Regions from separate parts of the Kribbella sp. NPDC050124 genome, predicted to be linked through region 2. Evidence: riboswitches for the same ligand, from Rfam matches in the RefSeq annotation. Region 2 holds a riboswitch; the other holds the start of a gene.

Region 1 (4,181 bases), on a different contig from region 2:
GCGGTCGCGCAGATCATCCACAAGACGCTGACCGACGGGCGTGGGTGGCAGGCGATTCACCCGGTCAGCTTCGAGCGGACCGACAAGGTGGACGCCGATCTGCGGATCATCCTGGCGACGCCGACGCTCACCGACAAGCTGTGTCTGCCGCTCGACACCGGTGGTGAGGTGTCCTGCCGGGTCGAGGACCGGGTCGTGCTGAACGCGAAGCGCTGGATGTACGCGATCCCGGCGTACTCCGGGAACGTCGCGCTCTACCGCAACTACCTGGTCAACCACGAGGTCGGGCACGCGCTCGGCCACGGCCACTCCACCTGCACCAAGGCGAAGACGCCGGCGCCGGTGATGATGCAGCAGACCAAGGGCCTGGCCGGCTGCCTGCCCAACGCCTGGCCGACCATCAAGGCGACCTGACGCTGCAGGACCTGAGCGAAACCCTCGTTCGTGAGAGGCTGGGTGCCGAGGGGAGGCAGCGATGTCGTCACAGGATTTCCCGACGTACGGCCGCGGTGAGCAACCGGAGCAGCCGGCCGAGGAGCACCACTACGCCCCGCCGACGCCGTACGGCGGCAGCAGCTACGGCGCACCGCCTCCCGGCCAGCAGCAGCCAGACGCCTACGCCCAGCCACAGCCCTACGGCTCCCCACCCGGCCAGTACGGCGCCCCGCCGCCACAGGCACCGCCCGGCGCGTACACGCAGCCGCCCAACTACCGCCCCGGCAGCCCCTACGGCACACCGGCGCATCCCCAGCAGCACGAGCTGCCGAAGTACGGCCGGGAGCTGCCGGTCGCACCACGTGATCCGCGCGCGGCTCGCGTCGTACTGCTCGCCACGATCGTCGCTGCCGTCTATGGCCTGCTCGTTCTCTCGGTCCAGCGGGTCGCCCTGCGCGAGATCTCGCAGGCTCCCGGCTCACCGCTGAACCACCCGCTCCGCACGGACGTGATCGACACCATCGGCCAGTTGCTTTTGCTCCTGGTCGGCGTTGCCGCGATCGTGATGTGGATTCGCGACGTACTCGCCCGCCGCAAGGTCGGCCGCGAGATCGAACCGATCGAGCTGGGCGGTCTGCTCCTGGTCGGGGTGTCGCTGGTGCCGATCCTGATCTGGGCGGGGATGGTGTTGTCGACCGGCATGGGCGCCATCGACGACTCGCTGGACCGGCTGCCGACGGCGTACGGCTGGGGCGGGATCGGCCTGCTGATCCTTGCCCTCGGCTTCCTTCTCGGCTACCGCGAGCTGAAGCCGGACGTGTCCAACCCGGTCGTCCAAGGCGCGCCGGCCCGCCCGCCCTGGGAGTGAGCATCCCGATCGTCCTGGTCCCGGGCCTCGGCCTCGGGCCCAAGTCGTACGCGCCCACGGTCGAGTACCTGACCACGCCGTACCGGATCGTCACCCTGCCCGGGTACGGCGAACCCGCCGGACGCGGCGACGACCTTCGACCACAAGCCCTGGGCACGGCGGTCGCCGACAAGATCCGGGAGCGGTCGGTGCTCGTCGGGCACTCAGCCGGCTGCCAGGTCGTCGTCGAGACCGCGGTCGCCTACCCCGAGCTCGTCCACGCCCTGGTCCTGATCGCGCCGACCGGGGACATCCGCGCGGCGAGCTGGCCGGACCTGGTCGCCCGCTGGCTCGGATCGGCCGTCCCGGAGTCACCCCGCCTGATCCCGGCGCTCGCTCCGCAATACGCGCGTACGACGTTGTCCACAATCGCCCGCGCGGTCGAAGCGGCCCGGCACCACGACCTGGCCGGGATCATCACCCGGGTGCAGGCCCCGATCGTGATCGTGCGGTGCCGGCACGACCACCTCTCGCCGGCCGAGTGGACGGACCGACTGGCCGAGCTCACGCACTGTGAGTCCCGCACGCTGCCGACCGGCTCCCACATGCCGGTGCTGACCAACGGTCCCGAGCTGGCCGCTCTCATCCAGCGGGCAGCGGCTGCGCCGACCCAGGCCTGAAGCGCTATCGTTGACGCGGTAGCAAAACCGATGCGGGAGCTCGCACGACGCGCGGGCTGAGAGGGCGACGCGGGGTCGCCGACCGCCTGAACCTGACCGGGTAATGCCGGCGTAGGGAGCGGGTCACCATGACCAGTACTGCTGTTCGTCCTGCCAAGCGGACCGAGGCGCCGCTCGTCCTCACCACGGACGCGCCGCGCACCCTCGGCTTCTTCGACCAGTTCACCCTTTGGGGGAACCTGGGCATCTCGCTGTTCGGCCCGGTGACCGGTGCGCTGGTCGCGGCGTACACGGGCTCGCTGGCCCAAGGTCTGCTCGCGGTCGTGGTCGGCTGCGGGATGGGCGCGCTGGTGCTCGGTGGTGCGGCCGTGTTCGGTTCGCAGACCGGGGCGCCGGCGATGGCCTGCCTGCGCGGTCTGTTCGGGCGGCGCGGTTCGATGGCGCCGACCGTGCTGAACATCGCGCAGAACGTCGGCTGGGCGACGATGGAGATCATCGTCATCTCGCAGGCCGCGGTGGCGGTGACGAGTGAACGCTGGCGGTGGCTGTTCGTCGTACTGGCCGGAGTGATCGCCACGGCGATGGCGGTCCGGCCGCTCGGCAGCGTGAAGCTGCTGCGCAAGTTCATGGTCTGGCTGGTGCTGATCGCGTCGGTCTACCTGTTCGTGCAGGTGCTCAGCAAGCCGGTGCAGGACCTCCCGCAGGACGGCGTCTTCGGCTTCTGGCCGGCTGTCGACCTCGCCGCCGCCGGTGTGGTGTCGTTCGCGCCGCTGGCCGCCGACTACACCCGGCACTCGCGCACCAACAAGGCGGCCTTCGCCGGATCGTCGCTCGGCTACGGGATCGCGGCGATCGCGTACTACGCCCTCGGTGTGTTCGCGGTGGCGACGCTCGGGACCAACAGCACCGACGTGATCACCGCGCTCGTCACGCTGCCGGCTGGTGCGATCGCGCTGCTCGTGCTGCTGGTGGACGAGGTCGACGAGGCCTACGCGAACGTCTACTCGACCACGATGGCAACGCACAACCTGGTCGGCCACATCGACCGGCGCTGGATCTCGATCGCCATCGGCGTGATCGCCACCGGCCTCGCCCTGTTGGTTGACCTGGGCAACTACACGCAGTTCCTCTACCTGATCGGCTCGGTCTTCGTCCCGCTGTTCGCGGTCGCGATCGCCGACTTCTTCGTGGTCAGCAAGATGAACTGGGACGTCTCCGGTACGGCGCGCTTCCGCTGGCAGCCCGCGGTCGCCTGGCTGATCGGCTTCGTCGCCTACCAGCTGGTGAACCCGGGCACGGTGAAGGGCTGGTCGCCGTTCTGGACCGACGTCCAGCAGTGGCTGTTCAACCACCAGCCGGTGCCCACCTGGCTGGGGGCGACGTACACCTCGATCATCGTGTCGATGCTGGCCGCGGTGCTGCTCGGACGGATCGGTCGCCGACCGCTGGACAACTGACCCGGAGTAACCGGGATACTTGCGCAATGCTGAACTCCGCACTGCGCAGCCGGGCCGAGTACGCGGAACTGGGGGCCGACGGACTGGCCGCGCGTACCACGCCCGAGCGGGACGCGGCGACCGTGAAGGCCGTCGAGGAACTGCTCCAGGGCAGGGAGTCGGTGCTCGACCTGTGCTGCGGGTACGGCCGGATCGCGCTGCCGCTGCGCCGGGCCGGGAAGGTGGTGCGAGCGCTGGACATCTCGCCGAACCTGATCGAGGCCGGCCGGGCGAGGGCGGCCGAGGAAGAGCTGCAGGTCGACTGGGCGATCGGCTCGATGACCGACCTGCCGTACAAGTGGGACGCGTTCGACGCGGTGATCTGCCTGTGGACCGCGTTCCACGAGCTGTTCGCCGAGGACGAGCAGGTGTCCACGATCTGCGAGATCTCCCGGGTGCTGAAGCCGGGCGGGCTGGCCATCATCGAGGGCCCGGTCTGGGGTCCGGCGACCGCGGCCGAGATCGCCAACGGGATGCGTCAGGGGCCGGAGCACCGGATCGTCACCACCGAGCACTTCGGCACCAGCAGCGTGCACTTCATCCACGACGAGGCCAGCTACGGGCGCCTGTGCGCGAAAGCCGGAATCGAGGATTACAAGGTCTACAAGCGGGACTGGGGCGGCCGCCGCCGGCTCATCCTGGAGATTCACCAACCCGGTAATGCCTGACGCGTCAGGGATTTACCGCGCCGAGCCCGGAGCCCTTCCAGACAAGGGAAACAAG
Region 2 (4,181 bases):
CACCCGGGCGCTGACCCCGCGGGTGGCGCTGGCGATGGCCGCGGTGATGAACTTCGTGGGCGCGCTGCTCGGCACCGAGGTGGCCGAGACGGTCGGCAAGGGCATCATCAGCACGCCGTCCGGCGAGCACGGGCTGGTGATCGTGCTCAGTGCCCTGGTCGGCGCGATCACCTGGAACCTGATCACCTGGTACTTCGGCCTGCCCAGCTCCTCGTCGCACGCGCTGATCGGTGGCCTGGTCGGCGCCGGGCTCGCCTCGGCCAGCACGGTGCTGTGGTCCGGCATCCTGGACAAGGTCGTCATTCCGATGGTGATGTCACCGACGATCGGCTTCCTCGGCGCGTTCATCCTGATGACCGCGATCCTGTGGGTGTTCCGGCGCAGCAACCCCGGCCGGGTGACCCGGGGCTTCCGGATGTCCCAGTCGCTGTCCGCCGCCGCGATGGCGCTCGGCCACGGCCTGCAGGACGCTCAGAAGACGATGGGCGTGATCTTCCTGGCCCTGCTCACCACCGGCTACGTGTCGGAGGGCGACGGCATCCCGATCTGGGTCAAGCTGGCCGCCGCGACCGCGATCTCGCTCGGGACGTACTCCGGCGGCTGGCGGATCATGCGGACGCTGGGCCGGCGGATCATCCACCTGGACCCGGCCCGTGGCTTCGCCTCGGAGGCGATCGCCGCGTCGGTGCTGTACGTGATGGCGATCGGCCTGCACGCACCGGTCTCCACCACGCACACGATCACCTCCGCGGTGATGGGCGCGGGCTCGACCAAGCGGCTGTCCGCGGTCCGCTGGGGTGTCGCCAAGGGCATCGTGACGGCCTGGATCCTGACCATCCCGGCCGCTGGCGCGGTCGCCGCGCTGTGCTACGGGCTGGCCCACCTCATCCTGGAGTGAGCCTCAGCGGTTCCAGCGGCGGACTGCCTTGGCCACCTCCTTGGGGCGGATGGAGCCGAGGTTGAGCTCCCAGGTGGCGGCCAGGCGATCGCCGAGTCCGGTCAGGTCGAGGTACGCCTGCGGCCGCACCGCCACCACCCAGGTGGCCGCGGCTGCGTGGCCCTGCTGGAAGAGCAGGTGGTTCGCGGTCGCCTCGAGCTTGCTCCGGTTCTCGCCGTCCAGCCCGCTCGCGGACCAGTCCTGGAGGATCGCGCCGTCGTCGGCGGTCATCCGGGCCAGGTACGTCAGCGGGCCGCGCCAGAAGCCGCGGCTGCCGATGTTGTCCAGGCTCTCCAGCGGGAACCAGCCGTTCTGGCAGCGCCGCCCGTTGATCGCGGACTCCACCTCCCGAGCCTGCCCCGGGTTCAGGCCCCGGATCGCCCAGTCGAGGAAGAACGCGCCGACGTCGGGGATCTCCTCCGCGACATGCGGAGCCACGGTCAGGATCCCCGGCTCGAACAGATGCAGCTCTTCGGATGACTTCACCAGCAACTTCCCCCGCCTACCTGAATACGACGGCCCCGCGCGCCACCACGCGGCCGAGTGCACAGGGACCCCCCAGGTACCTGCTACTACACCAAGTGCTCTTAGTACCCCCACGCCGTACCGGGGTCAAGGTCCTGTCCGGTAGCCGACTACTTCTTGCGGGCGGCCCGGCGGGCCAGTTCCTCCCGGTCCAGCCGCTCGGCCTCGACGGGCGTGGGCGCGCTGCCGCCGTACGAGGCCGGCAGCCACCAGGCGCCGGCGGGCTGCTCCGGATAGGCGCGGATGGTGCGGTCGAGCATGCCGGCCATGGTCGAGCGCAGCTGCGCGGTCGCCTCGGTCGGGTCGTCCGCCGCGGTGACCGTGATCGGCTCGCCGATGGTGATCGCGATCGTGCGGTGCCGGGAGAAGTCGCGCGGATGGTCCTTGGTCAGCATCCGCTGCGTCCCCCACAGGATCATCGGCAGCACCGGTACGGCGGCCTCCGCGGCCATCCGGACCGTGCCGGACTTGAACTCCTTCAGCTCGAACGACCGGCTGATCGTCGCCTCCGGGAAGACGCCGACCACCTCCCCGGCGTTCAGGTACTCGATCGCCTGCCGGTACGACGCCGTACCGGCCGCCCGGTCCACCGGGATGTGGTGCATGCCGCGCATCAACGGGCCGGAGACCCGGTTGCGGAACAGCACCTCCTTGGCCATGAACCGCACCAGCCGCTTGCTCGGCAGCGCGCCGAACCCGCCGAGCACGAAGTCGACGTACGAGATGTGATTCATCGCGATCACCGCGCCACCGGTTCGCGGCACGTTCTCCGTCCCGGTCAGCTGGAACTTCAGGTCCAGCACCTTGAACGCCGTCTTCGCGAAGCCGATCACCGGCGGGTACACGAGGTCGCGCATTCCCGAACGCTACCGGCTCAGGTCAACCGGCGGCCGTGACGCGCCCCACGGAATCCCGTATCCAGTTCTTCGCTAGGGTGGACGGCGACAACTTCAGATCGCGGGAGCTCGCACCGTAGCGGGCTGAGAGGGCGGCTGGGTGAACCCGGTGCCGCCGACCGCCGAACCTGTCCGGGTAATTCCGGCGTAGGGAGCAGCAATCGTGACAACCATCGGAAACAGCGTCCGACCCACTGTCACCACCGGCCCGATCTCCGGGTCGGAGAAGATCTACCGCGGCGAGCTGAACGTCCCCGCCCGCCGCGTCCACCTCACCAACGGCGAGCACTTCGACCTGTACGACACGTCCGGCCCGTACACCGACTCCTCCGCGCAGATCGACGTACAGGCCGGTCTGCCCGCGCTCCGGCGGGACTGGATCGCCGGGCGGACGCCGTTGACTCAGGTCGGGCACGCCCGGGCGGGCACCATCACCGAGGAGATGAAGTACATCGCCGTCCGGGAGGGCGTCGACCCGGAGTTCGTCCGGGACGAGGTGGCCCGCGGCCGGGCCGTGATCCCGACGAACCGGCGGCACCCGGAGTCCGAGCCGATGATCATCGGCAAGAAGTTCCTGGTGAAGGTGAACGCGAACATCGGCAACTCCGCCGTGACCAGCTCGATCGAGGAGGAGGTCGAGAAGCTGGTCTGGGCGACCCGGTGGGGCGCGGACACCGTGATGGACCTGTCCACCGGCAAGAACATCCACGAGACGCGCGAGTGGATCCTGCGCAACTCGCCGGTGCCGATCGGGACGGTCCCGCTCTACCAGGCGCTCGAGAAGGTGAAGGGCGACCCGGCAGCGCTGTCGTGGGAGGTCTACCGCGACACCGTGATCGAGCAGTGCGAGCAGGGTGTGGACTACATGACGGTGCATGCCGGCGTACTGCTGCGGTACGTCCCACTGACCGCGCAACGGATCACCGGGATCGTGTCGCGCGGCGGCTCGATCATGGCCGCGTGGTGCCTGGCGCATCACCAGGAGTCCTTCCTCTACACGCATTTCGCCGAGCTCTGCGAGATCCTGCGCGAGTACGACGTGACGTTCTCGCTGGGCGACGGGCTGCGGCCGGGGTCGATCGCGGACGCCAACGACGCGGCGCAGTTCGCCGAGCTGCGGACCCTCGGGGAACTCACCAAGATCGCCTGGGAGCACGACGTCCAGGTGATGATCGAGGGTCCGGGTCACGTGCCGATGCACAAGATCGCCGAGAACGTGCGGCTCGAGGAGGAGCTGTGCGGGGAGGCGCCGTTCTACACCTTGGGGCCGTTGGCAACTGATGTGGCGCCGGCCTACGACCACATCACCTCGGCGATCGGCGCGGCCCAGATCGGCTGGCTGGGTACGGCGATGCTCTGCTACGTCACGCCGAAGGAACACCTCGGCCTGCCGGACCGTGACGACGTGAAGACCGGGGTGATCACCTACAAGATCGCTGCCCACGCAGCCGATCTGGCCAAGGGCCACCCGGGTGCGCAGGACTGGGACGACACGTTGTCCAAGGCAAGGTTCGAGTTCCGCTGGGAGGATCAGTTCAACCTCTCGCTGGACCCGGACACCGCGCGGTCGTACCACGACCAGACACTGCCCGCCGAGCCCGCCAAGACCGCGCACTTCTGCTCGATGTGCGGGCCGAAGTTCTGCTCGATGCGGATCACCGCGGACATCCGCGCGTACGCGGAGGAGAAGGGCCTGACCTCGACCGAGGCCATCGAAGCCGGCTTCGCCGAGATGTCGGAGACGTTCGCGGCACACGACAAGAAGCTGTACCTGCCGCTGGCCGACTGATGGTTCGAGGGCCCGGAGTACGCCGTACTCCGGG

What was found. A riboswitch is a leader RNA that binds a small molecule or an ion and turns the genes downstream of it on or off. The one in region 2 is predicted to bind thiamine pyrophosphate.
Region 1: linked by a shared signal. The riboswitch ahead of ACIBL3_RS03970 (purine-cytosine permease family protein) and the one ahead of thiC (phosphomethylpyrimidine synthase ThiC) in region 2 are both predicted to bind thiamine pyrophosphate.

Annotation. Positions count from the first base shown of each region.
Region 1 is NZ_JBITJU010000001.1:799,579-803,759, forward strand. Features, by position in the region: gene ACIBL3_RS03955 (DUF3152 domain-containing protein) at 1-414, shown strand, start outside; gene ACIBL3_RS03960 (hypothetical protein) at 476-1,303, shown strand; gene ACIBL3_RS03965 (alpha/beta fold hydrolase) at 1,300-1,962, shown strand; TPP riboswitch at 1,985-2,097, shown strand; gene ACIBL3_RS03970 (purine-cytosine permease family protein) at 2,091-3,419, shown strand; gene ACIBL3_RS03975 (class I SAM-dependent methyltransferase) at 3,446-4,126, shown strand.
Region 2 is NZ_JBITJU010000014.1:30,216-34,396, forward strand. Features, by position in the region: gene ACIBL3_RS28220 (anion permease) at 1-898, shown strand, start outside; gene ACIBL3_RS28225 (hypothetical protein) at 902-1,423, opposite strand; gene ACIBL3_RS28230 (lysophospholipid acyltransferase family protein) at 1,573-2,319, opposite strand; TPP riboswitch at 2,410-2,530, shown strand; gene thiC (phosphomethylpyrimidine synthase ThiC) at 2,522-4,147, shown strand.